2 regions of the Exiguobacterium sp. JMULE1 genome follow, and region 2 is predicted to be linked to the other one. Evidence: a T-box and tRNA genes for the amino acid it is inferred to sense, from the RefSeq annotation. Region 2 holds a T-box; the other holds one or more tRNA genes.
What was found. A T-box is a leader RNA that pairs with one kind of tRNA and senses whether it is charged. The one in region 2 lies ahead of leuS (leucine--tRNA ligase), so its partner is inferred to be a tRNA-Leu.
Positions count from the first base shown of each region.

Region 1: it encodes a tRNA-Leu, which carries the amino acid that the T-box ahead of leuS (leucine--tRNA ligase) is inferred to sense. The anticodon was not compared.

Region 1 is NZ_SGWC01000002.1:1,674,404-1,690,822, reverse strand. It holds gene EXW93_RS09250 (mannitol-1-phosphate 5-dehydrogenase) at 1-345, shown strand, start outside; gene EXW93_RS09245 (hypothetical protein) at 584-1,381, shown strand; gene EXW93_RS09240 (TraR/DksA C4-type zinc finger protein) at 1,450-1,974, shown strand; gene adh (aldehyde dehydrogenase) at 2,170-3,690, shown strand; gene EXW93_RS09230 (DUF779 domain-containing protein) at 3,713-4,075, shown strand; gene EXW93_RS09225 (S66 family peptidase) at 4,260-5,270, shown strand; gene EXW93_RS09220 (hypothetical protein) at 5,286-5,627, shown strand; gene EXW93_RS09215 (alpha/beta hydrolase) at 5,649-6,581, shown strand; tRNA gene EXW93_RS09210 (tRNA-Leu) at 6,624-6,707, shown strand; gene EXW93_RS09205 (transporter substrate-binding domain-containing protein) at 6,909-7,676, shown strand; gene EXW93_RS09200 (amino acid ABC transporter permease) at 7,708-8,352, shown strand; gene EXW93_RS09195 (amino acid ABC transporter ATP-binding protein) at 8,349-9,077, shown strand; gene EXW93_RS09190 (2-oxoglutarate dehydrogenase E1 component) at 9,390-12,230, shown strand; gene odhB (2-oxoglutarate dehydrogenase complex dihydrolipoyllysine-residue succinyltransferase) at 12,266-13,522, shown strand; gene EXW93_RS09180 (glycerophosphodiester phosphodiesterase) at 13,680-14,576, shown strand; gene EXW93_RS09175 (Rrf2 family transcriptional regulator) at 14,793-15,236, shown strand; gene mnhG (monovalent cation/H(+) antiporter subunit G) at 15,290-15,664, opposite strand; gene EXW93_RS09165 (Na(+)/H(+) antiporter subunit F1) at 15,648-15,884, opposite strand; gene EXW93_RS09160 (Na+/H+ antiporter subunit E) at 15,932-16,408, opposite strand; gene EXW93_RS09155 (Na+/H+ antiporter subunit D) at 16,412-16,419, opposite strand, start outside.
Region 2 is NZ_SGWC01000002.1:2,240,991-2,257,409, forward strand. It holds gene thpR (RNA 2',3'-cyclic phosphodiesterase) at 1-188, opposite strand, end outside; gene EXW93_RS12000 (MFS transporter) at 197-1,345, opposite strand; gene pepV (dipeptidase PepV) at 1,405-2,802, opposite strand; gene EXW93_RS12010 (DeoR family transcriptional regulator) at 3,124-3,342, shown strand; gene EXW93_RS12015 (SDR family oxidoreductase) at 3,451-4,083, shown strand; gene EXW93_RS12020 (pseudouridine synthase) at 4,144-4,863, opposite strand; gene EXW93_RS12025 (putative polysaccharide biosynthesis protein) at 4,850-6,514, opposite strand; gene EXW93_RS12030 (BaiN/RdsA family NAD(P)/FAD-dependent oxidoreductase) at 6,707-7,978, shown strand; gene EXW93_RS12035 (hypothetical protein) at 8,040-9,017, opposite strand; gene leuS (leucine--tRNA ligase) at 9,149-11,554, opposite strand; T-box leader at 11,602-11,824, opposite strand; gene EXW93_RS12045 (HAD family hydrolase) at 11,863-12,507, opposite strand; gene EXW93_RS12050 (peptidoglycan bridge formation glycyltransferase FemA/FemB family protein) at 12,602-13,636, opposite strand; gene EXW93_RS12055 (MDR family MFS transporter) at 13,820-14,998, opposite strand; gene mnmM (tRNA 5-(aminomethyl)-2-thiouridylate-methyltransferase MnmM) at 15,152-15,751, shown strand; gene EXW93_RS12065 (serine aminopeptidase domain-containing protein) at 15,802-16,419, opposite strand, start outside.

The sequences.
Region 1 (16,419 bases), 570 kb from region 2:
AAGAATATGAAACGCTTTGAAAACCCGCGAATTCATGATGAAATCATTCGTGTCGCTCGTTCACCGATTCGTAAACTGAGTCCAACTGACCGACTCGTCAAACCAGCGAAGGAATTGATGGAGCGCGGGATTGAAGCAGATGGATTAGCGCGCGGAATCGCAGCAGCACTGACCTATTTCGATCCAAATGATTCAGAATCTTCTGAATTAAATGCATATATCACGAAACATGGAATTGAAGATGCGTTAAACGCATATCTAAAACTGTCAGCAACGGATCCACTTGGATCTCGAATCATCGAACATTATGAAGCGATGCAACAACAAGTCAATTCGATTGCTTGAGAATAAGTGTGCGCACCACCTTTCACGTTACGTGAAGGGTGGTTTTGTATATCTAATAACACGTAGCGCATCGTCATCGAAATAATCAGTTTTTGCAAATCTTCTATCACAATTTGATTACAATTTGTATATTCAATTTGGAATATTCGAAAACGAATATTTAGCGATTAAAATACATTGTACGCTATATGAACGGAACATCTCTATTCCGATTTTTCAGGTAAGAGAAGGTGATAATATGTTGAATTATAAAGTGAACGTATATAGATTAAACGGAGCACGACCAAAAGCAACAAAAGGAACCGGACCAAAACATTTGATTTATTCGAGTCAATTTTCTTCACGTACACCAGTCCATTTATTGCATCAACTCATCTTGAATCGACTATTGGTTGAACAAGAAAAAAACCTTGATTTGACGTACACGATCGAAGTAAATGCAGTACTTGATCAATTTGTGATCGACGTTCGTGTCTTTTCAACAGATACGGTCAGTGTCAAAGTAGAGCGTGACTTGATTGAAATCATTGAACGAGAAGAAGTCCGTCATATCCCAGCGCTTGAAATCGGAAAACCGGATTTTGCGGAATTCGCCCACATCGTCTTAAAGGTCAAGGAAGGTGGACCACGACTGTCACAAGAGGATACGCAACGAATATTCAATGAGTCTGGTGTTCGAGGACGAATCATCCTGCATAAGGAACGAATCGACAGTCATGAACCGTCACATTCGATTCAACTACTGATTGGTGGGACGGAAAAGTCTTTATATAGTCTCTCGCAATACCAGCTTGATCCACTTTTCCGTAAACATGGGTTAACGATTCAATCCTTGAATCTGTTACCGTTTGATTTATTCATGATTCGTGACAAAATCGCGATGCTGTCTTCGGCAGATGCTTCGCAACTGTGGATCGATGACATCACGACATCCAAGAACGGACGATCACATCAGATTTGTTTTAACGATGGGAATGAATGCATGACGGTTATCTGTGATCTTCATGGATCAATTCGTTCTTATAAGTGTTCGTGATGGTTTAACTCTTCTTCGAATAGGCTACATTCTTAACAGAGGTTCTAACGAAGGGGAGTCGAACAATCATGTTATCTAAACAACAGACGGAAGAATTCAAGCAACGATTATTAAAGGAAAAAGAAAAGACGACATCAAACATCGAACAACGCGATACCGATTACGATGAAGGTGAATTGTCGAGTTACGATAATCATCCTGCCGATTCCGGCGATGAATTATTCTTACGGGAACGCGATCAAGCGATCACGGACATGCAAGAGGATATGCTCTCTGATGTGGATCGTGCCCTAAAAGCGATCGAGGACGGAACGTATGGCATTTGTAAGGTCTGTGGAAAAGAGATTGAGATTGAGCGTCTTGATATCATTCCGGAAACGCTATTATGTATCGAGCATGCAAAAGAAGAAGCAGAACAAAACGAGAACGATCCGAATTCGCGACCAAGTGAAGAAGATGTACTGGATCCATCTGTTACAGCCCGCGGGAAAGACATCGACGGTGATACGGATGGATTCTCGAAAGTAAGTGATTTCGGTAGTTCCGATACACCGTCTGACCAAGAAGACGGAATTGACCCGACACGGTCTTGACCGGCAAAACATCTCCCGAAAATGGAGATGTTTTTTCTAGAAAAAAATCACAGATATTTACCGGAATTTTTTGACTTTTCATATAATTTTGGTACGATGGTATCGAGGGGGCTGTTTTAGCCTATATTAAAATGTAAGCGCATACAAGCATCCGTCTCACTGCTTGACCATTTTAGTTGAGGGAGGAAATAACGCATGATTTATGACATTCCGAACAAGCAAGGGTCAAAAGTACAGTACAAGGAACGGTATGAAAATTACATCAATGGAAAGTGGACGGCACCTGTCGGGGGAGAATATTTTGATAATGTCACACCTGTCACTGGTAAAGTATTGTGCCAAGTCGCTCGTTCCGGTAAGGAAGACATCGAACTGGCTCTTGATGCAGCACACGCGGCAAAAGAAGCATGGGGAAAAACGTCTGTAACGGAACGCTCAAACATTTTAAATAAAATCGCGAATCGGATGGAAGAAAACCTTGAGATGCTCGCTTATGCAGAGACACTTGAGAACGGGAAAGCGGTCCGTGAGACACTCAACGCCGATCTACCGCTCGCAATCGATCACTTCCGTTATTTCGCCGGCGTCATCCGTGCCCAAGAAGGTTCGGTCGGCGAACTCGATCAAGACACGGTAGCGTACCACTTCCATGAGCCACTTGGCGTCGTTGGTCAAATCATTCCGTGGAACTTCCCTCTCCTGATGGCTGTCTGGAAGCTGGCACCGGCTCTCGCAGCAGGAAACTGTGTCGTCTTAAAACCAGCAGAACAAACACCAGCGAGCATCATGGTACTCGTTGAGCTCATTGAGGATTTACTCCCACCGGGTGTTCTTAACATCGTCAACGGTTTTGGTCTTGAAGCAGGGAAACCGCTCGCGTCGAGCAAACGGATTGCCAAAATCGCCTTTACGGGTGAGACAACGACAGGACGTTTGATCATGCAGTACGCATCGCAAAACTTGATTCCGGTCACCCTCGAGCTCGGTGGGAAATCACCGAACATCTTCTTCGAAGATATCATGCAGGCAGATGATGCTTTCTTCGATAAAGCAATCGAAGGATTACTGATGTTTGCGTTGAACCAAGGAGAAGTCTGTACGTGTCCGTCGCGTGCCTTGATTCAAGAATCAATTTACGAGCCGTTCATGGAACGTGTTCTTGAGCGTGTCAAAGCCATCAAGATCGGAAATCCTCTTGATTCGGACGTCATGATGGGGGCTCAAGCTTCGAACGAACAGATGGAGAAAATCCTTTCATATCTTGAAATCGGTAAGTCGGAAGGCGCAGAGTGTCTCATCGGTGGAGAGCGTAACATGCTTGAAGGGGATCTTGCCGAAGGATATTACATCCAACCAACGATCTTCAAAGGGCATAACAAGATGCGAATCTTCCAAGAAGAAATTTTCGGACCGGTTCTATCGGTCACGACATTCAAAACGGAAGAAGAAGCACTCGAAATTGCGAATGATACGTTATATGGTCTTGGTGCCGGCGTCTGGACACGCGATATGAACCGTGCTTACCGGTTTGGTCGTGCAATCGAAGCAGGACGTGTCTGGACGAACTGTTATCACCAATATCCAGCTCACGCGGCGTTTGGTGGTTACAAAATGTCAGGGATCGGACGTGAAAACCATAAGATGATGCTCAACCATTACCAACGGACGAAAAACCTACTCGTTAGCTACAACCCGAATAAACTCGGTTTCTTCTAAGTCGGAAAGGACGTGGATGCAAATGGTGGAACGTGTTCAGGCGACAGCAGCTTGTCTAGAGTTAATCGACCAGTTGAGAGAAAAACACGGTCCGTTGATGTTTCATCAATCTGGTGGTTGTTGCGATGGCAGTTCCCCGATGTGTTTTGCGCAGGGTGATCTATTCCTGGGAGATCAGGATAAAAAACTGGGAGAGATCGGTGGTTGTCCGTTTTATATTCATGAAGATCAATATGAGTACTGGAAACATACGCAACTCATCATTGATGTCGTGGATGGTCGAGGCGGAATGTTCTCTCTTGAAGGTGTCGAAGGGAAACGTTTTTTGACACGCTCCCGTGCGTTCACGCAAGAGGAATACGCTGAACTATCAGCATCAAGCTAAGGAATCAAACACGGTTTCGTCGAGGTGACTTGTTCATTCAGGTCGCTCGTACGGAATCGTGTTTTTTGTTCGTATCACGACGTTCGAACAGGATAAAAGTTGGTAATGCGGCATAAGAACGGTATAATGAACTCATATTTTGACGAGAAGATAGTTTCACACTATGACATTATAGGGGGTCACCATGAAATATCCATTTTTAGGTTGGACAGGTCAAACGATCGGAGTGACGGCGCCCTCCTCCGGATTAAGTGAACAGCAACAGGAATGGGTCGAACGAGCAGTTGAACAGGTACAAGCACGACAAATGAACGTCCGTTTAGGCGAAACGATTTGGTCGCATCAACATGCTGAGAGTGCACCGGCTAAACAACGGGCCGAAGAATTGAACCGCATGATGACGGATGAGACGATTGATGCCGTCATCCCGCCATTTGGCGGGGAACGCGCCATTGATCTTTTACCTGAGTTGACGCTAGCTACTTACCAAACAAAATGGTTGCTTGGCTATTCCGATATCAGTACGCTATTGCTCAGTCTGACGCTTCAGACGGGAATTGCAACAGCACATGGTCCGAATTTCGTTGAGCTTCGAAGTGAAGAATGGGACGAGACGACAAGTGCCTGGCGACGAGTACTTGCGACGCCAACTGGAGGAACCGTTACACAGTGGGCTTCCGATCGTTATCAATCCAAATGGACTGATGAAGAACGTCCAGCAGGTTCGTTATTTCAGCTAACGGAAGCGACGGAATGGAAAGCACTTGATGAGCGAACAGAAGTGACCGGACGTATACTTGGTGGGTGCCTAGAGACGATTCGCCATCTGATTGGGACACCGTATGGAGATGTGCAGCGTTTCCAGCGTGAAGAGATCAACGGAGAACCGATACTCTGGTACTTTGAGGTGTCTGAAGCGAATTCGGCAGAGGTGCACCGGACGCTGCGACAAATGGCGTATGCTGGCTGGTTCAACCATGCGGCTGGCTTTTTATTCGGGCGCACGTCTGCAAGGATTACAGAAGACCTGACATGGCTAAACGTGTATCAATATCTAGCGGATGAGACAGGCTTACCAGTCTTATACGATCTTGACATCGGTCATCAGCCGCCGCAGGTGACGTTAATCAATGGAGCGACGGGTACGGTTCGTATTCAAGGAAAAGATTCACGAATCGATCTGACGTTCAACTAAAAAGGAGAGCACGCAATGGCACGTCGTAAGTTTCAAGCATTAGGCGTTTATAAACGCGTCCATATCAATCCGGAGACACGTCGGATGACGTTACCGGAACCATTTTACGATGCACTTCGTCTAGAAGATGAATTGCTGATTGCACAAGTCGGAGATGTTCTCGTCATGCGACGTCCGGGGGAGGTCGTCGAGACAGAAACAGATTTATTGAGCGAACTCGTAGAAGATGGATTCACGGGTACAGAGCTCGTCCAAGAATTTGCCTACCGGCGTCAGCAACAAGAACAGCGATTACGTCAACAAGTCTTGCAGGATGAAGAGGATGACCATGCTGCTCAACTGAAGATCGAGTTATAACGGAAAGAAGGAGTGGGGCAGATGCGTCGCAGAACAAAAATTGGAATCGGAGTCATCGGATCCGGATTAGTAGCAGCGAGTTATTATTTTTACGAGATGGCAATCGCTACGAATCCAAAGCCATTCTTATCGAATAATCGAGATCTAAGTGACGAGATGGTCCGATTGATGCAACCTGGTCAGACATGGATCAAGGAGCAACCGCTTGAGCGGATCGAGATTGAAGCGAAAGACGGTTTAACGTTACGCGGGCATTTTCTTCCGTCACCTGTTCCGTCAAATCGGATCGTCATTCTCGTGCACGGGTACGGAGGCGTCGGAACGGATTTAGCCGGATTCGCCTATCTGTACCATCAGGCCGGTTTCCATGTCATGATGCCCGATAATCGTGGACACGGAATGAGTGACGGTCACTACATCGGATTCGGATGGCATGATCGGGAAGATTGTCTCAGTTGGTCGAACTATCTGATTGAACGGATCGGACAGGAGGCGAAACTATTCCTGCATGGCGTATCGATGGGAGGGGCGACCGTATTGATGACGAGTGGCGAACAACTCCCACCACAAATCAAAGGAATCATTTCTGATTGTGCCTATACGTCCGTTAATGCAGTCCTTGCGTATCAGATGAAGCGGATGTACCGTCTACCACACTTTCCGTTCTTAGGCATGACGAGCGTATTGACGAAGCTAAAGGCTGGTTATACGTTCCGTGAAGCATCTGCGCTGAAACAGGTCAAAAAGGCACAAGTACCGATTTTGTTCATCCATGGTGGGGCGGATACATTCGTACCGACAGACATGGTGTATGAGCTGTATGAAGCTTGTCCAACGGAAAAAGAGCTCGTCGTCATTCCAAATGCCGCTCATGCGATGGCCTATTTTGAGGATCCAGCATTGTATGATGATGTCGTCGAGAAGTTCGTTCGCAACATCTTGCGAAATGATTGACAACTCCGTTCTTTACCCGCTATATTAATATCATAAATCAACGTCGTCGTGGCGGAACTGGTAGACGCGCTAGACTCAGAATCTAGTGGTGGCAACACCGTGGAGGTTCAAGTCCTCTCGGCGGCATAAATGATTGAAGGAGGCAATCCCAGCAGGGGGTTGCCCTTTTTTTATTGCTGAATAGAAAACGATTACAACGAATAAAAATTCAGAAATATTTATCTTTTTAGAATTTTTCTGGTAAAATACGTTTTAAAGAGGGTACTCTTCAGGGAAAGTACTAAGTGAAGTAGACAATCTTTAACACATAGGAGAGGGGAAACAAACATGAAAAAAGGGAGTATCTTGCTAGCGCTCTTGATGAGCTGTGTTCTCGTACTTGGTGCATGTAGCATCGGTTCGAAAGAAGAAGAGTCGTCTGAAGGAAAGACTTATAAGGTCGGCATTGACGTCACGTATCCACCATTCGAATATAAAGACGGGGATACGTACAAAGGAATCGACATCGATCTCATGAAAGCAATCGCGAAGGATCAGAACTTCAAGATTCAATTTGAGGCGATGGACTTTAGCGGCATCATTCCGGCACTTCAAGCAAATCAATTGGACGTTGCCATTGCCGGTATGAGTATTACGCCAGAACGGAAGAAAGTCGTCACATTCTCGGATCCATACTTCAAAGCTGGTCTTATTCTAGTCGTCAAAGAAGATGAGAATGGTATTAAATCTGTCAACGATTTAAAAGGGAAAAAAGTAGCCGTCAAAAAGGGAACGACGGGTGCGAAATATGCAACGGATAACGCAGATAAACTGGGCTTTACAGTCACACAGTTCAATGACAGTCCAGCGATGTTCCAAGAAGTGAAGAATGGTAACGCTGCTGCTTTGATTGAAGATTATCCTGTCATCTCATATGCAAACAAACAACAAAACCTTGGATTAAAACTTGTCGGAGACCGTCTCAACGGGGACAACTACGGAATCGCTGTCTTAAAAGGTGAGAACGAGGATCTGATGAAGAAAATCAACAAAGGGCTTGCGAATCTGAAAGAAAACGGTGAATACGATAAAATCGTTGACACGTATCTGAAATAAGTCGCAAGGCGATAAGGGAGTGGGATAGCCAATGGAAGTGGTCAAAACCGCATTTCCATTTTTCTTGGAAGGGCTTCAAGTCACATTGTATATTTTCATCATCGCGGTCATCGTCGGCTTTCTGATTGGCTTAGTCGTCGCATTGATGCGGTTATCACCATCAAAAATCTTAAACGGGATCGCAATTGTCTATATTGATGTCATTCGCGGAACGCCATTCATCGTTCAGTTATTCTTCATCTATTTTGGACTCAATTCGCTCGAATGGTTATCGATGGACCGGATGTATGCAGGGATACTGACGGTCGCAATCAATGCCGGTGCTTATTTTGCGGAGATCATTCGAGCTGGTATCCAGTCGATTGATAAAGGACAAACAGAAGCTGCGCGTTCACTCGGGATGACAGGGCGTCAAACGATGGTACAGATCATCTTACCGCAAGCATTCCGACGGATGTTACCAACGATTACGAACCAATCGATCATCAGCTTAAAAGATACATCGTTGCTGTCGATCATCGGAATCGCTGACTTGACGCAACAAGGTCAGGTTCAGCAATCGACGACGTTCGAACCATTTATCGTCTGGTCTGTCGTCGGATTGATGTACTTCGTCATCATTTATCTCTTGTCCTTAGTGGCGAAGTTCTTGGAACGGAGGTTTACATTACGATGAGTATCATTGAAGTGAAGAACTTAAAAAAATCCTTCGGTTCGAATGAAGTCTTAAAAGACATCAACGTCTCGATTGCAGAAAAAGAAGTCGTTTGTGTCATCGGTCCGTCGGGATCTGGGAAAAGTACGTTTTTACGCTGTTTGAATCGATTGGAAGAGATCACGGGTGGCACGGTCATCGTCGATGATTTCGACATTACGAGTCCAAAGGTCGATATCAACAAGGTCCGGGAAGAAGTCGGGATGGTCTTTCAACATTTTAATCTCTTCCCACATAAGACCGTGCTAGAAAACGTCACGCTCGCACCGATTAAAGTGCGTAAATCGGATAAAGAACAGGCGAAACAGCGGGCACTTGAACTACTCGATAAAGTCGGATTACGTGAAAAAGCGGATAATTATCCAGGTGAATTATCTGGAGGTCAAAAACAGCGGGTCGCTATTGCCCGCGCGCTTGCGATGAATCCGAAAATCATGTTGTTTGATGAGCCAACGTCAGCGCTTGACCCGGAAATGGTCGGTGACGTGCTTGCCGTCATGAAACAGCTTGCCCTTGAAGGCATGACGATGGTCGTCGTGACCCATGAGATGGGATTTGCTCGAGAGGTTGGAGATCGCGTCTTATTCATGGATGGTGGCTATATCGTCGAAGAGAACGTGCCACAAGCATTGTTTGATTCTCCACAACACGAACGGACGCAATCGTTCCTTAGTAAAGTCTTATGATGGAACCGGCGTATCTAAATGCGGATACGCCGGTTTTTTGACGAATCATAAATAACTGGCTAAGCGCTCATAAGAAAAACTTATACATTTAAGCGCAAGAATTTGGGAATTCGAAATGCACACACAGGAAAAGAGTAGTAATATAGTAACGAAGGCACTTTCATGGAAGAATGACACGATCATTCCTTCTCATGACGTTCAGCGTTTTATTCATGCAATTCCTTTTGAAAGCGCTAACAGGTAGAGGGCTGGAAACACATCGAGTATCCACTGGATGTGTGGGGAGAAATATAGAAACGGGGGGAACCGTACATGGCAGGCCACGAGCAAGATCAACAAGCATTCTATGGACCAAACCTTGGCTACATCATTGAATTGTACGAGCGTTTTTTAGAAGACAAAACATCCGTTGATGAGGAGACACGTGCTTATTTCGAAGAGCATGGTGCACCCGTGACGGAACCAGTTGTACCGATGCAAGTCGAGACAGGAGATTTCGAAAAATATCTTGCGGCGAATCGTTTAGCGGAACAAATTCGTGCAAAAGGACATCTTGCGGCGGATATCTATCCGCTGAAGGACCATCCGCGAGAAACAGGATTATTCGAATTGAGTCAGTACGGATTGACAGAAGCAGATCTTCGAAAAATGCCAGTCTCACTCGTCTGTCCTGAACCACCAACTGGTGTACAGGACGCATTTGAAGGCATCGAACATTTAAAAGCGCAGTACACGGGAGCAGCCGCAGTTGAGTTCCAGCATGTCGACGATCTCGATGAAAAGAAATGGCTCCGTCAGAAAATCGAGCAAGGTGCTTTGACAGCGACGCTAGATGCTGAACAAAAGAAACAGTTGTTCAAACGCTTAGCTGAAACGGACCTCTTCGAAAAATACTTGCACAAAACATACGTCGGTCAAAAACGCTTCTCGATTGAAGGACTTGACGCGATGGTGCCATTGCTCGACACAATCGTCGGACACCTCATCTCGAACGGGTCGGAGACGATCAATATCGGAATGGCACACCGTGGACGGTTGAACGTTTTGGCGCACGTACTCGGGAAGCCGTATGAAATGATCTTTGCTGAGTTCCAGCATGCACCAAACCACGACCTCGTACCATCTGAAGGCTCGATTGGGATCACGTACGGTTGGACGGGCGACGTGAAGTATCACCTCGGTTTAAACCGAAAACTTGAGCAAGAGACACGTAACGTGCGGATGACGCTTGCGAACAATCCGTCGCACCTTGAGTTCGTCGACCCAGTCGTCGAAGGCTTCACACGTGCGGCACAAGATGATCGCTCACAAAAAGGAGCACCACGCCAAGAGCAAGCGGCTGCTGCTGCGATCCTGATCCACGGTGATGCAGCGTTCCCAGGTCAAGGAATCGTGGCTGAAACATTGAACTTAGCGAATCTCAAAGGATATAACACCGGCGGAACGATTCATATCATCGCGAACAACACGATCGGCTTCACGACGGAGCCGACGGACTCCCGTTCGACGCGTTACTCGAGTGATCTTGCCAAAGGATATGAGATCCCAGTCTTCCACGTCAATGCGGATGAGCCGGAAAGCTGTCTCGCTGTCGCGTTGCTCGCGAGCGAGTATCGGGCAACGTTTAAGAAGGATGTCATGATTGATTTGATCGGATATCGTCGTTTTGGTCATAACGAAATGGATGAACCGATGAATACGAACCCGGTCTTATACGATTTGATTCATAAACATGATCCAATTCGTGTCTTGTACGGGAAAACACTTGTCGCGAACGGGGATGCGACAGCTGACGAAATTCAATCGATTGAAACATCGATCAATGACCAGATGAAAGCAGCTCGTGAAAAAGTACCAAACGTCGAGAAAGAGTATGGTGGGGTCATGCCGGACGTCGTCTTTAAAGGCGTTCCGACCATCGAGACAGGGGTCTCGATTGAAACATTGACGGCGTACAATGAAGAATTATTACAGTGGCCGGACGGCTTCCAAGTGTTCCATAAACTTGAGAAGGTCCTGAAGCGCCGGACGGATGCGTTCTCAACGAAGAACGGAATTGACTGGGGACATGCCGAAACATTGGCGTTCGCTTCGATTCTCTCAGATGGAACACCCATCCGCTTGAGCGGTCAAGATTCTGAACGGGGAACGTTCGCACAACGGAACATTAATCTTCATGATGTGAAAACAGGAGAAGGCTTCTCGCCACTCCATGCCTTGTCAACGGCAACTGCATCATTCTCGGTCTACAACAGTCCGTTGTCTGAAGCAGGTGTACTTGGTTTTGAATACGGTTATAACGTCTTCGCTCCGGAAACACTTGTATTATGGGAAGCGCAATATGGGGACTTTGCGAACTCAGGTCAAGTCATCTTCGACCAGTTCATCTCAGCTAGCCGAGCAAAATGGGGACAAACGTCAGGTCTCGTCATGTTGCTTCCGCATGGTTATGAGGGGCAAGGACCAGAACACTCGAGTGGTCGTTTAGAACGTTTCTTGACGTTATCGGGTGAGAAAAACTGGACGGTCGCGAACGTGTCAAGTGCTGCCCAGTACTTCCACCTGTTGCGCCGACAAGCAGCGATTCTCGGGAAAGAGGAAGTCCGACCGCTCGTCGTCATGACGCCGAAGAGTCTCTTGCGTCATCCGCTTGCGACATCCGATGTCTCTGAGTTGACGGAAGGTAGTTTCCAACGTGTCATCGAACAAGCTGGACTTGGCGAAGCACCAGATCGTGTTAAACGTCTTGTGTTCTGTTCTGGTAAGATGGCAATCGATCTAGCAGAAGCCGTTTCAAAATCAGATGAGAATCTCGATTGGCTACAAATCGTCCGGGTCGAGGAGTTGTATCCGTTCCCGGCGAAAGCCTTACAAGAAGTCATCGCGCGCTATGAAGCCGTCGAAGAGATGGTCTGGGTACAAGAAGAACCGAAAAACATGGGGGCTTGGTCCTTCATGGAACCTCGACTTGAGACAGTCGCACCGAACGGCATCCAAACCGTCCGTTACATCGGTCGTCGTCGTCGTTCTAGTACAGCAGAAGGTGACCCGTCAGGTCATAAAGTAGAGCAGGCACGTATCATCAATGATGCACTCACAGCGACTGTTTCTACTCCAACAGCACCATCACACGTATCAAATCACACATCATAACTTAAGATAGAATCGAGTCATAGGGGGAGAATACGATGGAAATCAAAGTACCAGAACTTGCCGAATCAATTACTGAAGGAACGGTGGCGTCTTGGTTAAAACAACCAGGTGATCACGTGGAAAAAGGGGAAGCCATCGTTGAGCTCGAGACAGATAAAGTCAACATCGAAGTACCGTCAGATGAAGCAGGTACGTTGACGGAAGTGATGGCTGCTGAAGGAGATACAGTTCGCGTCGGGGAAACGATTGCTGTCATCTCTGCTGGTGGCGAGGCTCCAAAACCGGCTGCGGCAGAACCAGTACAAGAAACGCCAAAAGAGACACCAAAAGCAGAAGAAAAAGCGGAACAACCGGTGGCTGCAGCAGCGACTGAAAGTACATCTGTTGCGGATCGTCCGATTGCTTCACCTGCTGCCCGTAAACTGGCTCGTGAAAAAGGAATCGATTTAGCACAAGTGGCGACGCAAGATCCACTTGGTCGCATCCGCGTCCAAGACGTCGCGACGTTTGAAGTAGCACCACGTGAGCAAGCAAAACCGGCTCCTACGAAACCCGCTACACCGGCACCAGCACCTTCAGCCGCTCCTGGGAAACCGGAAGAGCGAATCAAGATGTCACGCCGTCGTAAGACGATTGCGAACCGACTCGTTGAAGTTCAACAAACGGCAGCGATGTTGACGACATTCAATGAGATCGATATGTCAGCGGTCATGGCACTACGTAAACGTCGCCAAGAGAAATTTGTGAAGGAAAACGAAGTCAAGCTCGGATTCATGTCATTCTTTACAAAAGCAGCAGTCGCAGCACTGAAGAAGATGCCATACTTGAATGCTGAGATTCAAGGGGATGAAATCGTCCTGAAGAAATTCTACGATATCGGGATTGCGGTCTCAGCACCGGACGGTCTCGTCGTTCCTGTCGTACGTGATGCGGACAAGAAGAACTTCGCTGAGATTGAAAAAGATATCATTCAACTCGCTGTCAAAGCGCGTGACAACAAACTCGGTCTATCTGACTTGACGGGTGGTACGTTCACGATCACGAATGGTGGTACGTTCGGTTCACTCATGTCGACACCGATCTTAAACGGTCCACAAGTCGCGATTCTAGGGATGCATGCAATCAACTTGCGTCCTGTCGCGATTGATGCTGAACGGATGGAAAACCGTCCGATGATGTATGTCGCACTCTCCTACGACCACCGAATCGTTGATGGAAAAGAAGCCGTTACGTTCCTGAAGCACATCAAAGATTTGCTTGAAGATCCAGAGTCATTGATTTTCGAAGCGTAAGTTTCAAGAAGACCCGTTTGATCGAACGGGTCTTTTTCTATGTCGTAATAACACTTTGTCATCAAATCACGAAATGACATTTACATTTTCTCTATATCAGCTTCATACATACGACTTAGGATAGGTATTGTAAGAATATTTCAAGGGGGAATCAATTATGTTGAAACAATTTGGGTTAACGATGGCTGCAGGCGCGATATTAAGTACAGGTTTTCCGACAGAAGATGTCGGTGCACAATCAAAAGGAAAATCATTGCTCGATCCAAATCGAATCATCAACGTCGCTCACCGCGGAGCTTCAGGGTATGCACCAGAGCATACGATGCCAGCTTATGAAATGGGACATAAGAAATTTAAAGCAGATTACATCGAGATTGACTTACAGATGACAAAAGATGGTCAATTGATTGCGATGCACGATGAAACGGTTGATCGGACTACAGATGGGACGGGTGCTGTCAAAGACAAGACACTTGAAGAAATCAAGAAGCTTGATGCAGGAAGCTGGTTCAATGAAGTAAACCCTTCACTTGCTCGAAAAGAGTACGCTGGATTAAAAGTGCCGACACTTGAAGAAATTTTCTCGACATATGGAAAGCATGCGAACTATTATATTGAAACAAAATCGCCAGAGGTTTATCCAGGTATGGAAGAGAAGTTATTGAATACCTTAAAAGCTTATGGTTTATCGAGTGATCGTGTAAAACCGGGTCAAGTCTTAATTCAATCGTTCAGTGAAGCAAGCCTTCAAAAAGTCAAAGCCATGGATCCGAATGTACCGCTTATTCAGTTGATGGAAGCGAACGAAGTCAAGGCATTGACGGATGATCGATTGACTGCAATCCGTCAGTATGCAGTCGGTGTCGGTCCTTCCTTCAAAGCGTTGACACGTGAGAACGTCTCAGCGATTCGCGCGCATGATTTATTACTTCACCCGTATACTGTCAATGAAAAAGCGGATATGGTACGTATGCTTGATTATGGTGTTACAGGTGTCTTTACGAACTATGCCGACCGTTTCAATGATGTCGTGAAAGGGCTGTACAAAAAATAAAGTAAAAACGAAACAATACTATTTCTTCTTTCGAACAGGAAAGGAGGAATAGTTTTTTGTTTTTAAAACTCGTATTTTAAATCCAATATTTCATTCCATACGTAAACCCTATAGAGGTTTATCAGAATTTCGAATCATGAGACAAAACAATGTAGTCAGTTTCGTATTTCATGGTACGATAACAGTGCAGTTTTGGGAAGGAATGGAGTGAGGATCGTGAGAATTACACAGTATACGGATTATGGACTACGTGTGTTGATGTATCTCGGGGTGCACCGGGATGTTATCACACCAATGCCGCAGATTGCCAAGCATTATGGCATCTCATCCAACCATTTAATGAAGGTAACACAACAATTAGCGAAACTTGGCTATGTCGAATCAACAAGAGGTCGGTCAGGCGGACTCCGTTTGATTCGTGAGCCAAAAGACATCAACATCGGGAAAGTCGTTCGGGAGATGGAACCGATGGATATCGTCGAGTGTTTTGGAAGCAACGGTCATTGTGTCATCGAACCAGGATGCCGTCTAAAAGGTGTGCTCGGACGAGCGCTTCGAGCTTTTATCCGGGAACTGGAACAGCATACATTAGAAGAATTGCTAGATAATCGTGATGAGTTGGCACTCTTGTTTGCTGCCTCATCTTTACAGCGTTCCTAATCAAAAAACCCTCGTTTCCGTGAATGGAAGCGAGGGTTTTGTCATAGCGATACTTATACGTCATCTTGGCGTTTCTTTGGTTCCACATGTTCTTTATTCTGGGACAAGTCGTCACGAACAGACGATTTCCACAACGGAACATTGCTGTAATATGCAGCACGAGCGATCAGATGTCCTCCAATCGGTGCTGTGATGAGCACGAACAGGATGCCGAGAACGACACGAGAGGAGAAGAATCCATCTTCAGTGACGAAATAGATGATGACGCCGATTAAAATCGACATGACACCTAATGTCGCGCTTTTAGATGCAGCGTGAGCACGCGTATAGACATCCGGTAAGCGGATCAGACCAAGCGCGGTGACGAGACTAAATCCCATACCGAGCAAGGCGAAGACCGCGACGATCAATTCATTGGTTGCGATCACGTTCGATGATCTCTCCTTTCTCGATATATTTTGAAAAGGCAACTGTACCGATGAAGGCGAGTATACCAATCAACAGTATGACTTCGAGGTAGTCGCTCGTCCGTAAGATGATCGAGACAAGTCCAACGATTGAAATCAAGCTGATACCAATTGAATCAAGCGCGATGACACGATCCGCAATACTTGGTCCTTTGATGACCCGGTAAAACAGACCAAGCATCGAGAGAAAGACACCCCCGAGTGCGATATAGATTAAAATATCGAACATCACCGACTCACCTCCAGAATGGCTTTCTCAAAACTATCGCGAATCGAAGCGACCGCTTCATCGACCTCTGGCATGTGGAGTGCATGAATGTAGAGTGTCTTATTATCATCCGAGATATCAACGACAAGCGTTCCCGGTGTCAGCGTGATCAGCATTGACAGCAACGTGATTTGCCACGGTTGATCGAGTTCGGTCTCATAGGCGAAAATACCAGGTTGAATATCTAACTTCGGCTTTAAAATGATTTTCAAGACATCGATGTTCGCGACGACAAGCTCGTAGAGAAAGCGGAAAAACAATAGGACGAGTGCGACGACAGGTCCGAGATAAAAGCGACCTTTGAAGCCGCGACGGAAAGCGAACATCGCAATCAGCCCTAGCGCGTAACCGATGACGAAACCGGAGGCCGAGAAATTGTTTGAGAGAAACATCCACAAGAATGCAAGAAATAAGTTGAGCAAGACTTGAAATGCCATGAATTAACGAC
Region 2 (16,419 bases):
TGTAACTGCTGTTTCCACGACTGCTGTTCTTTTTCCTCCAATGGACCGAAAAAACGAAGTGTTAGATGATACTCTTCTAACGTATAGACGTTACGAAAGTACTCAGGTAGCGATAACCGTTCAGCAAGATTTGCCAAATCTTTAGAAGGGATTGGCAAAGCAATGAAAAAGTGTCGTTCTTGTCTCATCGTCGCGCTCACTCCTTCATACGACCACTGATACCATACAGAATCGCGCCTAGGATACTACTACTTGTATATACCCAAAAGACGGTATAGATTGTACTCTCCTCGAGTACAAAACCACTCATCAGATTAAACAACGCTGTCGCGAGTCCCGTCGTCGTCGCCATATATGTACTGACGGCTGTTGCGACCATCGTCTCTGGAACGAGAGATCGCACATAATCTAAGGCGACAGGGATCAACAGACCAACGATCATTCCTTGCATCGCAGATAATACCCACAGCATGACGATTGGAAGTTCTAAAGCAATCATCGCCGTCCGCGCAGCCGACAACAAGGAAACGAATACAAGAACCGGAATCGCTCCGAATCGTAATAACAGACGCGAGGCGATGCGCATGAACGGAATTTCGCACAGAACGGCGACGAAGAATAATGTTCCGACGAGTGCCGTCGTCTCGCCACGAATCGTGACGTAACTGCCAAAGTAATAATTGTTGGCGAAGATGGGTCCGAAGATCAAACTCCCCCCTGCTAGGAACAACAAGAAGCGTCGATTCGAGAAGAGTTGTTTTAACGGTACGGGTTGCTGATGTGAAACATGGACGCTGCCCGTCTCTTCAATACCGATCAGCACAAGGAAACCGAGAACCCATGCTGCACCGGTTGCATAAAAAATCAGATTTAGTCCGCCACCCTCAGTGATTTGCCCAAGAATGAAAACAGCTAAAGCGAACCCTGCTGAGCCAAAAAGACGTAAAGCGCCGTAATCCACTTTACGCTTTCGCGTGTACTCGATCGCTAATGTATCCACGAGCGGAATATGCGCGCACTGGAACAACGCCCAAACGCAAGAAATCAATAATAAAAGTAGATAAGCAGACGTCAATAAGTAACTGAGTGTAAAAATACCGGCAGCAAGCATCGCGACGAGCAAGAGTCGTTTCGGTTTTCCGAGTCGGTCCGCCGCGATTCCCCAAACAGGTTGTAGGAAAATGGAGAGAATCGGTCCAATCGCAACGATTGTTCCAATCTCTGAAGCCGACAGTCCGAACGCGTCGTTTGAGAAATAAAGCGCGAGATACGGAATGAGTGCTCCTTGTCCAAAGAAAATAAAGAAATATAAGGCTTGGAAATGATAGGTTTGACGATTTTTCACACGGAACTTCCTTTCAAGAAGCAATCCCCCCATCTTTACGATGCGGGGATCATCAATCATTATTTTGCGAGCTCATAAATCGCTTCTGCATAGATTGCGACAGCAAGCAATAGTTCATCAAAATCAACATATTCATCGACTTGGTGAGCAACTTCAGGACCACCCGGGAAGACTGGACCAAAAGCAACTCCCGCCGTCAATGAACGCGCATATGTGCCGCCACCAATTGCTATCAGATCAGCTGATTGGTTCGTATGGCGCTCATAGACGGCACTTAGCGTCTTGATCAATTCATGGTTTGGATCAACATGGTGCGGTGTCATGTGCGTCCGCGTCTGCAATTCAAAACCATATCCTGCCGCGGCTTCCTTGATGATTTGCAAACGTTCCGTGAAGTCTGCTGTATACGGGTAACGGATATTGATTGATGCCGTTCCTTGCTCTTCGGCGTAACGGAATACACCGCCATTGATCGTTAAGTCACCTGTCTCGTCTGAAGCAGCGACACCCATCGCTACACCGCGAGAATCCCGGAACATATGCGTCACGAGTTGAATGTAACGACGACCGTTATAATCCAAGTGAAGCGTATTGAGGAAACGTGCCAAATGTAAAGCAGCATTTTTACCATTGTCCGGCTCCATCGCATGGGCTGCGACACCATTGACATCAAGTATGAGACCTTCCGTTTCTTGCTTGACTGTTCCCGTCAAACCTTGTTCTTCAAGATAAGCATGGAAATCCGTCTCAAGCGTTCCTACTTCGACGACACGAAGAAGCGCTTGGGCATGACCTGGAACCATGTTCGGACGTTCGCCACCTTCAAAACGAACGAGATGGTAGCCTGTATCAGATGCTTGCGCTGGTTTCCCTTGAATCAATAACCCATCATAGAGTCCTTTTTCCGCATTGATGATCGGGAAGTCGGCATCTGGTGCAAAACCAAGTGTGGGCATCTCTTCATGTTTGAAGTAATGATTGACACAACGCCATTCACTCTCCTCATCCCCTCCTGCAATCAGACGGATGCGCTTCGAGAGTGGTAAGCCAAGTTCTTTGACGATTTTCAAAGCGTAATAAGCTGCCATCGTCGGTCCTTTATCATCGATTGCTCCACGTGCATACAGTTTTCCATCTACAAGCGTCGGGTTGAATGGACCGTATGTCCAGTGATCGCCACCAGCTGGTACGACGTCTAAGTGACAAAGAATACCGAGTAACTCTTCCCCTTGACCATATTCCAAATGTCCTGCATACCCATCGACATTTTTTGTCGTGAACCCATCGCGTTCCCCTGTCGCGAGCATCCAATCGAGGGCACGTTTGACTTCATGACCAAACGGCGCGCCCTCTTCGATCGTGGATTCGTCGAGTACACTCGGAATCCGTAATAATTCTTTTAAATCTTCTAATAAGTCCTCGCGACGTGCGAGTACTTCCTCTTTCCAATTCACCATCTGATTTCGCTCCTTCATTACGGGTTTTGGATTCGTTTCCTATACACCTTCCTAGTATAGCGAATATTCGTTCAGATACGAACATCCAAATTCTGTTTTCTTTTTTATTTATTGAAATGACGAACATTAATCTAAAATAAAACCTAAATTATCGACTTTACAAACCATTTGAATATATTTTTTATGAAAACGTTCGGTTAAATTACTTGCATTTTAATATCAAAACGTTATACTAAAGGCGAAACAACTGGATATTGCATTGTCTTTTGTCACCCGAAGCTTTAGAACACTATTCTATCCATTGGGGGAGTGGTTATACCAATGAAAGATTCTACAGACCGTATGTTGACCCGGATTAAATCGATCTATCTCTACATCCAAGAGAACGGAGCTACTACGACAGCAGAGTTGGTTGAAGAGTTTGGCATCACTTCAAGGACCGTCCAGCGGGATTTGAACGTGCTTGAATACAACAATCTCATTGTGAGCCCTCGACGCGGTACATGGACGTCGAGTAAGAAACAAAAGCAAGCGGGTTGATCCACTGTTTCACTATGTATATCTTTCGATGACGCGATTCTTCGCGTCTTTTTTTGTTATCTTTTTTAAAACGTAGGGTATAGCTATTGGGAGAAGGAGATGATGAGAATGAATATTTTAATCATTGGAGCAAACGGAACGACAGGACGCAAGATGGTCGAATTGATCGCTAAACAAGGAGATCACCAAGCGATCGCGGTCGTACGGGAAGAAAATCAAATCAACGATTTGATTGCACTCGGCGCATCTGAAGTCAGACTTGGGGATTTGACGAAGGATGTCAGTGGCGTCATCAGTAACGCGGACGTCGTCATCTTTGCAGCGGGTGCTGGTGGCGCATCGGACGAATTGACACGCGCCGTCGATCAGGAAGGTGCGATCAAAGTCATCGATGCAGCAAAAGCCAACGGGATCGATCGTTTCCTGATGCTCAGTTCAGTCGGTACGGAAGAACCGAAAGGCGAACTAAAAGTGTATCTTGAATCGAAAGCAGCAGCAGACGCTCACCTCAAAGAAAGTGGACTCAACTATACAATCGTCCGTCCTGGTCCGCTCAGCTACGATGACCCAACAGGTACTGTTGAAACGAAAGAGCATTTTGATTCATACGAAGATCGTAAGGTGTCTCGTGACGATGTGGCAGCGCTGTTCGTTCACTTGATTGATCATCCGACACAATCTCGTGTATTCGAAGTACTCAGCGGTCCTTATCCGATCGCAGAAGCACTACGTAATCAATAATTAAATCCCACAATAAAAGGCGATGGAATGTACATTCATTCCACCGCCTTTTTGCTTTGCTTATTCAGGTTGCCAATCAAATAACGACAATTCCTCTTGTGTCAGTTCACGGTAGTCCCCGAGTGCAAGTGCCGAATCAAGCTCTAAACGACCAATCGAGCGCCGTTTCAAGAACGTGACCTCTTTACCTAGGGCAAGCATCATCCGTTTGACTTGATGGAACTTCCCTTCCGTGATCGTCAATTCAAGCGTTGAATCTGTTTCTGTCGTCGATAAGATGACGAGTTTTCCTGGCTTTGCCTGATAACCGTCTTCTAAGGTGACGCCTGCCGCAATTGCCTCGACGTCTTCTTGCGTCAATACACCTGTCACTTCCGCGTAATACGTTTTTTCAACGTGTTTTTTCGGAGACATCAAGGCATGATTGAACGCTCCATCGTTTGTCAGTAACAACAAACCTTCTGTATCCTTATCAAGTCGTCCGACCGGAAACGGTTTGAAATACGTCACGTCTTCAAACAACAGATCGATGACGGTCTCATCTCGTTTATCCTCCGTCGCACTAATGACACCCGGTGGTTTATTCATCATCAAGTAGATGTATTTTTGATACGTGACCGGTTCGCCGTACATCAGAACCTGTTGTGACTCGACATCGACATGTTGTTTCGGATCACGAACGATCTCACCATCGACTTGAATTGCCCCTGCCTTGAGCAAAAGTTTTACTTCTTTTCGGGAGCCTGCCCCCATGTTGGATAATAGTTTATCTAGACGCATGACCTCGTCCTCGTTTCAATGAAATTTTACGTCCTAATACGACTTCTGCTAATCCACTCCAAATCGAGAGTCCAGCGAAAATCACGATTCCAACTGCCGCACCAATGATCAGGATCAACAGAGATGCCCATGTCGTCTCTGGTAAGAAGGACACCATGCCCCACTTCACGAGTGCAACACCTGCTCCCATCAATGCACTGATGATTAGAATCAAAGATGTCCGGCGCAAGACCGTACTGAATGGGAACTTCACCGTTTGTGTGATCCGGAAGAACATCAATCCCGTCGCAACGAGATAACCAATGATCGTCGCATAACCAGCACCCGTTCCATCACCCGTCAAATGAATCAACGGCGCATTCAAGAGATACTTCGCAAGTAGTCCAGCAAGTGTTGCGATGATCGTGAAGTACTGACGGTTAATCCCTTGAAGGACGGCTGCCGTAACAGAATACAAGGCAAGGAACAATGCACTCGGCGCATAACTTAATAAATAGACCCAGGCCGCTTGATCTTTCGGGAAGAGCACATGGAACGTTTCTTCACTAAGGAGAATCATCCCGACGACTGCCGGAATCGTCACGAAGAAAACGAGTTGATAAATCTGTGAGATTTGAGCCCGTACTTTCCGCATATCGCCTTGCGTAAAGGAAGCTGTCAACAGTGGAGTTGCCGACAACGACAATCCTGTTGCGACCGACACCGGAATCAAGACGATCTTATGACTATCCGCAATCAGATAGGCAGTCGCGTTTCCGGCCGCTTCGAGTGTATAACCGATACTTTGTAATGCTGCATTCATCGTATTCTGGTCGATGACTTGATAAAGCGGCGTCGAAACGCCTACCATGACGATTGGAATCGCATAGGCTAACAACTCTTTGTACAAATCCGTTAACGGGCGATCCGGCGAACGGACGGTTTGAGTTGCACGGAGTTCTCGTAATCCACTCGCACGTTTACGGAAATAGTAAATCAGAACGACTATACTTCCGATTGCTCCAATAAATGCGCTGAATGTTGCAATCGTCGCTGCCCATGCTACCCCAGAATCAAAGAGATAGATGGCGATGCTGACTCCTGCGAGCAAGAAAATGATTCGGACGATTTGTTCTAAAATTTGTGAAATCGCGGTCGGTCCCATCGATTGATATCCTTGGAAGTATCCACGCGTCATACTCATCGGCGGAATCAAGAGTAAAGCAAAACTGACTCCTCGAATCGTCATCGTGACGGCATCGACGTATGCCGCTGAATCGACGTCCCCACCCGGAATCGCTCGGTGGGCTAAATACGGAGCGAGGAAGAATAAGGCGAGAAAAGAAACAACGCCGGTCAAGGACATGATTTTCAAACCCGATCGATACAATCGCTCACTCGTATCGTATTCCCCAAGCGCATTATACTTGGCGACGAATTTTGAGACGGCAACGGGAATTCCCGCTGTCGCGACACCAATCATGATCGTGTAATAGTTGTAGGCATACGTATAAAACATGATACCTGTAGCACCGACCATGAACTGGAATGGAAAGAGGTAGATCAAACCTAGTGCGCGGGAAATCAGTGACGCACCGGATAGGAGCATCGTCCCACGAACGAATCCCGCATTACCGGGAGAAGTGGACTGTTTATTGTTGACTGTGGACATGGTAACATCCCTCACGCTTTCTAATTTTTAAACTCGACACTCTAATCATGACTGTCTCATTATACAAGTTCTCTCGTACACAATTGCAAATCATTATACCGCTGTCTTTCTGGAATTGAAAGAGACGGTTTGTTTACAGTCGCAACTTCTGCTAAAGTGAAACAAGCAGAATTCTATGAATGAGGTGACCATATGTACGATGTAATCGTAATCGGGGGCGGACCGAGCGGCTTGATGGCAACGCTCGCCTCCTTACAAGCTGGAGCTCGAACACTCCTGCTCGATAAAGGGAATAAATTAGGAAGGAAGCTCGCAATCTCTGGCGGCGGACGCTGTAACGTCACGAATCGAAAACCACTCGACGAGCTCGTCCAGTCGATCCCGGGAAACGGACGTTTCTTATATAGCGCCTTCTCTCAATTCAACAATGAATCGATCATCGAACTCTTCGAAGGATTTGGCGTCGCACTTAAAGAAGAGGACAACGGTCGGATGTTCCCTGTCTCAGATAAGGCAGCGGATGTCGTTCGTGTATTGATCGATCAAATCCGCGCGCATGGTGCCGAGATTCAAACGGATGCGCAAGTCGCTACGCTCGATTTCCATCCGGATGGTTCTTTTGCAGCTGTCATATTAGAGAATGGCATGCGTCTTGAAGCGAAAAGTTGTATCGTCGCGGTCGGTGGTCAATCTGTTCCGCATACCGGTTCAACGGGTGACGGCTATCCGTGGGCTGAAAAAGCGGGTCACACGATCACGGAACTCTTCCCAACGGAAGTTCCGATTCTGTTAGGTGATACGTTCATTCACGAAAAAACATTACAAGGGCTGTCGCTGCGTGACGTCGCTCTAACGGTCCACGGTAAAAAAGATAAGGCGATCAAGACACATACAGGTGATCTACTGTTCACACACTTCGGTTTAAGTGGTCCGATTGCTTTACGGTGTAGCCAATATACGATCAAAGAACGCAAACGTTCGAAAGAAACGATCGTTCATCTATCGATTGATCTCTTCCCGGACGAATCCCTCGGTGCCTTAACGGAACGTTTCCAAGCAGCCATTGCCGCAAATCCGAAGAAAACAGTCCGCAATGCTCTTCGTGGTTTCGTACCAGAACGGTTGCTTGAACTCCTATTCGCTCGAATCGGCTTTGGCGATGAAGTCTGTACACAAGTGAAGAAACAAGACTGGACGGACTTCCTCCAACAATTGAAACGATTCCCACTCAGAGCAACGGGAACGCTCGATTTCGATAAAGCCTTCGTCACGGGTGGCGGCGTCTCGATCAAAGAGATTGATCCAAAAACAATGATGTCAAAAAAAGCCGAACGGTTATTCTTCGCTGGTGAAATTCTTGATATTCACGGCTATACGGGTGGATACAACATTACAGCCGCGTTCGTGACGGGTCATTGCGCCGGTAGCCACGCTGCAGAAATGGCACGTGACACTGTCTCTTAATATGAACAAGACCCGATTCGTCTGTGTTAATCAGAAGAATCGGGTCTTTTCTTTTTATGCATCAGTCAATCGGTGTGAACGATCGGCTCGAAAACTTATCTGTCTCGACTAAGGCAAACAATTCATTATCCTGTACGAAAATCCCTTTTGAACCATAGACCTTTGGACTTGCCGTCTCTCCCGTGATCGTCTGATCTTTCTGATCAATCGAATAGAGATAGAGTGCTTCTGAATCAAGTGTGTAGATGCGTCCTTGTCGTTCCGCAAGACCAATTGGTCGGAAGTCGGATTCGAATACTTTCTTCGCATCACTTCGCATCCCATTCGCCGGTTCAATTTTACTTCGTTCTACGATCGATAAATACGGCGGCTTTTGCTTTTTCTTTAAAGCGCGTTTTTTCTTTTCCGACGCATCTGGATCAATCTTAATTTTATCCTCTTTCATGGCGAAACGAGTCAATTCCACACGTCCGATTGCACGGATATGATTGATCGTATAGAATTCCTTTTTCTTCGAATCATATCCAAGCCCATGGAAACTGTCTCGAATCGTCGTCCCCTGTACTTTTTCACGTTTTTCTTCGCTCCAGACACCATCTTTTCGCGTGATTGTCACGAGAATCTGATTCGATGTCAATAAAGCGACGGTCTCTCCGTCAACGAGTGTCATGCCATCGAGGCCAGAAAGAAGTAATTTCCCTTCTTCTAATTGGAAGGAGGCATTGATCCTCTCACCTGTTCCACTAATTTCAAAGAAACGATAATCGTCTGTGACGACGAGGTACGACCCGATGGAATCATCATATAACATCTGCTGGACATTCTTAATTAATGGTTCTTCCGGATTCGGAATGGCTGAAGGCGTTTTCGTCGGCACCTGTTTGACAGCTGCCTGATGCTTCGATTGCGTCTCGATTTTCGCGAACGTTTCCTGAATACGCGACATCGTCTCTGGTTTTGAGAAGACGAGCAGTACACAAAGAATCAAACCCGAAACGACGGCAAAAATCGTTGTATAGACTATATAAGATCGTTTCATTGATGGTAATCGCCTTTCTTTCTCGGTTTCTGATTCAGTGTATCAGAAGGACGTTCAAAAAAAAAGCGGACTTGCGACGGAAATGAAGAAACCCCTTCCATTCGTATCAAGTGAACGGAAGGGGTCATGACTTAGTTCGCGACGATATTGATGAGTTTTTTCGGTACGACGATGACTTTTCGAACCGTCTTGTCGCCGATCCATTCTTGTGTCTTTTCGTCGGCAAAGGCAAGTGCCTCGATTTCTTCTTTTGTCGCGTCGATGTTGATTTCGATTTTCGAGCGAACTTTTCCGTTCACTTGAATGACGAATTCCATCGTATCGCTGACGAGTTTCGATTCATCGAATGTTGGCCATGCCGCATACGTCAATGTCTCTTCAAATCCAAGTTGTTCCCAGAGTTCCTCACCAAGGTGCGGTGCAACTGGTGTTAACAATTGGATGAATCCACGAAGGAAGTGACGCGGAAGCACCGGCTGTTTGTTTGCTTCGTTGACGAAGACCATGAGTTGCGAAATTCCGGTGTTGAACTGGATGTTCGCGAAGTCTTCCGTAACCTTCTTGACCGTCTGGTGGTATGTCCGTTCGAAGTCAGCATCGACTTCTGTGACATCTTGAATGTCTGCTGTCCGTTCGAACAAGCGCCAGACACGATCGAGGAAACGACGCGCACCGTCAAGTCCGTTCTCAGACCAGGCAACTGATGCATCGAGTGGACCCATGAACATTTCATACAAGCGTAACGTATCCGCACCATGCGATTTAACGATTTCATCCGGATTGATGACGTTACCGCGTGATTTCGACATTTTCTCGTTGTTCTCTCCAAGAATCATCCCTTGGTTGTATAACTTCTGGAATGGTTCTTTTGTTGGCACGACGCCTGCATCATACAAGACTTTATGCCAGAAGCGTGCATACAATAAGTGGAGAACGGCGTGTTCCGCACCACCGATGTAAATATCGACTGGAAGCCAGTATTTTAATTTTTCTGGATCCGCGATCGCCTCTTCATTGTGCGGATCGATGAAACGAAGATAATACCAGCAGCTTCCGCCCCATTGTGGCATCGTATTCGTCTCGCGACGCCCTTTCATTCCTGTTTCAGGATCCGTATAATCCAACCAGTCTTCCGCAAGCGCAAGTGGTGATTCGCCTGTACCAGACGGCTTGATCTCCGGAATGATTGGAAGTTCGAGCGGTAATTCCTCTTGGCTAAGCGTCTTCATCGAACCATCTTCCATATGAACGACTGGGATTGGCTCACCCCAATACCGTTGACGACTGAACAACCAGTCGCGGAGACGATACGTGATTTTCTTGCGTCCGACTTGATTCGTTTCGAGTTCAGCAATCATCGTCTCGATTGCTTCTTGTTTTCCAAGACCATCAAGCATATGCGAGTTGACGTGTTCGCCCTCTCCTGTATAGGCTGCTTCATCGACGTTTCCACCCGCGACGACCTCAACGATTGGCAAGTCGAATTGTTTCGCGAATTCATGGTCGCGCTCATCGTGTCCTGGAACTGCCATGATTGCACCCGTTCCATAAGAAGCAAGGACATAATCAGCGATCCAGATCGGAAGACGATCACCTGAGATTGGATTGACGGCGAAAGCACCCGTGAAGACGCCTGTTTTTTCCTTCGCTAAATCCGTCCGTTCGAGGTCTGACTTCGTTTGGACTTGCGAAATGTACGTATCGACGGCTTCCTTGTGATCCGCTGTCGTGATGTCAGCTACGAATGGATGCTCCGGCGCAAGCACGAGGTACGTCGCACCAAAGATTGTGTCCGGACGTGTCGTAAAGACCGTAACTTGTTTTTTATGTCCATCAATCGTGAAATCGATCTCAGCACCTTCTGATTTCCCGATCCAGTTCCGTTGCATCTCTTTAACAGAATCCGGCCAATCGAGGTCATCGAGATCTTCAAGAAGACGATCCGCATATTCCGTGATTTTCAAGACCCACTGACGCATCGGAACACGCACGACCGGATGATTTCCGCGTTCAGATAATCCGTCGATGACTTCTTCATTCGCAAGAACGGTTCCAAGTGCCGGGCACCAGTTGACCGCGACTTCGTCCACGAACGCAAGTCCTTTTTCATACAACTTCGTAAAGATCCACTGTGTCCATTTGTAGTACTTCGGATCCGTCGTGTTGATTTCACGATCCCAGTCATAGGAGAATCCAAGTTCTTTCAACTGACGCTTGAACGTCTCGATGTTTTTCGCTGTGAATTCACGTGGGTCATTCCCTGTATCGAGGGCGTATTGTTCTGCTGGTAACCCGAATGCATCCCAACCCATTGGGTGCAAGACGTTGTATCCTTGCATCCGTTTCATCCGTGCGAGGATGTCCGTTGCTGTGTAGCCTTCCGGGTGTCCAACGTGGAGTCCGGCACCTGACGGATACGGGAACATATCAAGGGCATAAAACCCTTCTTTTTCTGGATCTTCTGTCGTGACGAAGGCGTTGTCTTGATCCCAACGCGCCTGCCATTTTGGTTCAATTTCGCGATGATTGTACGGCATGTCTTTTCCTCCTCTAATCTAAAAAAAACCGGTCCTCCGCCCCTAGGAATAGGGACGAAAGACCGGTTTGGCTTCCGCGGTACCACCCACGTTGTCTGTCTATGACAGACCGCTTGATTCACAGATAACGGTGTGAAGGACCGGATTCGCTACTACGACTTCACGAATCGTGCTCCCTGACGAGTTCACGGTTGTTACCGACTGGTTCGCACCTTCCACCAGCTCTCTTGACGGCACCTTTCCCCTACTACTTCAGTTCCATGCATTTGACTATCTTTTCCTAGTGTAATCTGTTTCTTCCTCAAGCGTCAACGCTTCCGTAAAATTTCCTCGATTTCCGCATGCGATCGCGCAATATGATCTGCTTGTTCTAAGCGTTGCGCTGGCATCCGGTCATCAAGAAGCGCAATCACTTCCATACCTGCTGCTTTTGCGCCGATCATCCCGTTTGCAGCGTCTTCAATGACGAGACAATTCTCAGGTGCGTGCCCGATTCGTGATGCCGCAAGTCGAAAAATCGCAGGATCCGGCTTCGAACGCACGACTTCTTCCCCACTGACGTAATGCGTGATTGGAAGCTCGTAATGACGGATGACGCGTTCGATTTTTTGAAGCGAACTCGAAGAAGCGATCCCGATATCGTAACCAAGAGACGTCGCTTGTTCGATGACTTGTTTGACTCCCTCTTTTAAACCACACGCCTCTGGTTTTGCATGAATTTGAAACAAGCGATGTTCTTCCTCAAGTAAAGCACTCGCTGTTTCTGGGAGCTCGTGTTGCGCGACAAGTTCTTCCCACATCTCATCTCCTGTTTTCCCCATGAATGTCGCATACTGAACCGGATCGAGCGGAATCGATAACGTTTTGAACATCTGCTGGTGGACCTCAAAGTAGCGGATTTCACTATCTAAGATGACCCCATCCATATCAAAAATAAGACCTCGTTTTTTCAAGACACATCCCCCTCAATTGATCTATCATGATTTCAGCATATCAAAAAAACGACTACACGATGTAGTCGTTTCACCTTCTTCATTTAGTTACTGTTTAACTTGTCGCCATTTGGACACTGGTTTGTCGGTAAGCCGGAAAATAATCCGAATTAGCATCTGACCCGTATCGTATACACAACTGATCGTATATGGCTGGTTGAAGAATCGATTTTCCTTGATGATACTCAAATAAACGGTACCCGGTGTAACGGCATTTACTCTCAAAGAGACTATCCCGTTCTTGATATCCACCTCCGAGATGTTGTTCGACGAGACCGCGTGCTTTCGCCTGAAGAATCGCTTCGTACTCAAGTCGTTGATTTGGGAACATCTTCGCTTCGTCCCGCTTACAACCAATCAAATGACCGTGGGCATATTCTTTTCCGAGCAATACGAAGTATCCACCAACAGGTTTTCCGTCGATTTCCGCAATCAGTAACAATGGCTCACAGAGTGGATTCGCTTCAAATAATTGCTCAAAATAACTCGCCGTAAAATAGTAATGAGCCGAAGCATTCTTCCGGTCCATCGTTTCATGATACAACGCCAAAAAAACAGATAAATCGTCTCGTGTTCCTGTTCTAACGGTTAACGGTGAAGCGAGCGATTTACGAATCATACTTCTCGTTTTCTTATGGAACGTCTGCATGATTTCTTCTAGTGAGGGGCGCAAATCAATGCTCGTCGTATGACGGATGAAAGAAGCTTCCGTCCAGTTACGCATGAGTCGTTCATTGCCCGTCAACGGATTAAAGCGAATCATTTCCGAGACGACCGATTCTTGCTCCGCCCACCTTTCAAACGATAGACGTGCATGCTGCATTTCAGTTGCGGTTAAGCGACCGACGATTTCCGGTCCGCCGTAGCCATACGGCGTGATGAGATCTGAATAAGGCGTATCAAAAATCCGACGCTTTAAAAAGGGATAGAACAGTGTTCCCGCATGACCTTCATAACGGAATAACACCGCTTGCTCAGACGGTCTAGCGTTAAGCGTGACGTATTGGTGACTGTAGAAGATATCAAGAGGCTGTTGCTGTACGTGTGTCGTCCAAGTTGCGGCATCTGTGATGAATTGACACCTTTCCATTCGTGCACCTCCAGTCAAAAAGAAGCAACGTTCACATGAACTTTCTTTTCAAGTTCTTGATTAGAAAGTACCCGTTTCTTTGCCGAAATATTCCATATTAATAATGATTTGTTTTATAATTAGCGCATTAATGATGTAAAAAAAAGACAGCGAATCTAATGTCCGCTGTCTTACAGATGATGCTCATGATGTGATTTTAGGAATGGCACGAAGGAATACGACGCCTGCTAACAGAATCAATCCAATCAATGTCAAGAAGACCGCTGACATACCGGATAAATCGTAGATCAACCCTCCGACGGTCGGACTGATCATCCGTCCCGCTGAAGCGGCAATATTGACGTATCCCTGGAACTCTCCTTCTTTTCCGATTGGCGCGAGTCTCGCCGCCATAGCAGGAACCGCTGGCCAGATGAACATCTCACCAATCGTCAAAATGATCATCGCGACGAGGAACATCTTGAAGCCGCCTGCGAACGGAACGATCAGATAAGACAAGAGGAAGATTCCTGTACCGGTCATCAATTGTCGCTTCAAGTCATCTCCAAACCACCGGAGAATTGGTGTTAATAAAGGTTGTGCGAACACGATGAGTGCTCCGTTGATCGTCCAAAGAATCGAGTACTCGGAAATCGTGACACCGAGCGATTTCGTGTGTACGGCAAAGGTTCCTTGCCATTGCACATAAACGAACCAAAGTAAGGCATACCCGATCGAGACGAGCAACATCGTCCGTGCCGCACCGCGCGCAAGGGGTGTGCGTGTCGTTTCGATCTCGTCATGTGCCGCATGCATCCGCGCTGGTGCCTGAATCCAGGATAAACCGACTAACAAAATGATGGCAAAGGCGATGTAGAGGACGAGATTGGCGATGAAGATGTACTGAATCGAAAAGGCAGCGATTTGACCACTGACTGCTGTCCCGAGCGCTACACCGACGTTTTGTGCGACATAGATCGCATTAAAGGCACGGCGCCCGCCTTCCGGCCAGATGACACCCGTCATCGCGTAGATCGTCGGAAAAACCATCCCACCGACGAATCCAATCAATCCAAGCATCGCGACGTATCCGAGGTACGTCTGATGAAATAGCAACAAGCCAACGGAAGACAGGACAAGTCCGATGACACTGATGACAAGCGTCTTCTTGCCACCGAGACGGTCAAACGCTTTTCCACCTAAGTAGTTTCCGACGATTGCTAAGGCAGAGTTGACGAACAATGCCATCCCTGCTTTTGTCATCGACTCTCCTAAATATTCATGAATATATAATGTATTAAACGGCCATAAAAAAGAGGATCCCGTCGTATTGATGGCCATCGCAAGGACGAGGATCCAGACCGCTTTTGGTAATTTTGGCATACCTGTGGTCCTCCTATTTCATTCTCAACCTTGCCACTTTACGCAATCCGTCCCCTAACTGTCAAGCTACTTCGCTTTTCGTCAACGAATCAAAAAATGATATAATGCAGAAAGAATCTTGCACATACTGAACCATTACTAGAAAAACAGACTATAGGAACAGGAGTCTATGCCATGTCACTTGCCCGTGTATTACCTTATACGAAACAATTACTCGAGTCCGTTATCGAGCCCGGAGACTGCGTCGTCGATATGACTGCCGGAAATGGACATGATACACAGTTTTTAGCAGAACGTGTCGGTCCAGAAGGAAGGGTTCTTGCGTTCGACGTCCAGGCACAAGCCATTGAGGAGTCGACGCGACGTCTCGACGAAGCCGGAATGTTAGCACGCGTCGACCTTTACCATGAAAGCCACATCCATGTCGGTGCCCGTCTTTCGGACGAACAACGTCCTGTCCGCGCTGGTGTCTTCAATCTCGGATACCTGCCTGGAAGCGACAAATCAATCACGACGACCGGAGAAGAGACGCTTGAAGCACTCGATGCCCTCCTCCCGGTCCTCGCTCCCGGCGGTCTTGTCGTCCTCGTCGTCTATCACGGTCACTTGGAAGGAAAACGAGAACGTGACGCTGTCCTCGATTACGTCACAGCCCTTGATCAGCAAGATTATGCCGTTCTCCAGTATCGCTTCTTGAACCAACAAAATCATCCCCCGTTCATCATCGCGATCGAGAAAAAAGTACGCGGATGATGGGCACAAAAAAGTGATGCCCCTTTTTTAGAGGCATCACTTTTGTTATTTCATTCTTCAACAAGCTTAAAGAACAACATTAATTTTTCTGCAAACCGTGTGTTCAACCGTTCGAAACTAAAATGCGGAAAACCGTGTAGACGTTGTAAGTAAATCTGATCGCCACCCATTTTCCGGCATACTTCAAGCGTTAACTTGACGTCTGCGAACTGATCGTCCGGTGCATAAAAACAAGCCAAGTTCACACGCGGCAGTTTTTTTCGTTCTTCGTCATGTACGACGATCTCTTCTTCGATTTCCCGGTACTGTGCATAGGTCAACTCACCGATGCGAACGGTATCTTCCGTACTTTGACCAAACGGCAACGTACCGAGTGGCGCATCGGGACGGAAACGATCGAACGCACTTGCGAAGACTTGTTTGACGCCTCCGAGTTGTTTCGAAGGGTGCCAATCAAACAACGGTGAAATGAACGCAAGGCTTGCTACCGGTAATTCATATTCTTGCAACAGACGATTGACGACGAGTGCGCCCATGCTACAGGCGACGATATGAATCGGTAGCTTGCGTTTCCCGGCTTCACGTAATGCTTCTTTTAACAGTTGACCATGTTCTTCAAACGAGATACGACGTGGGGCGTCGACGAGCAATACTTCATACTCTCGTTC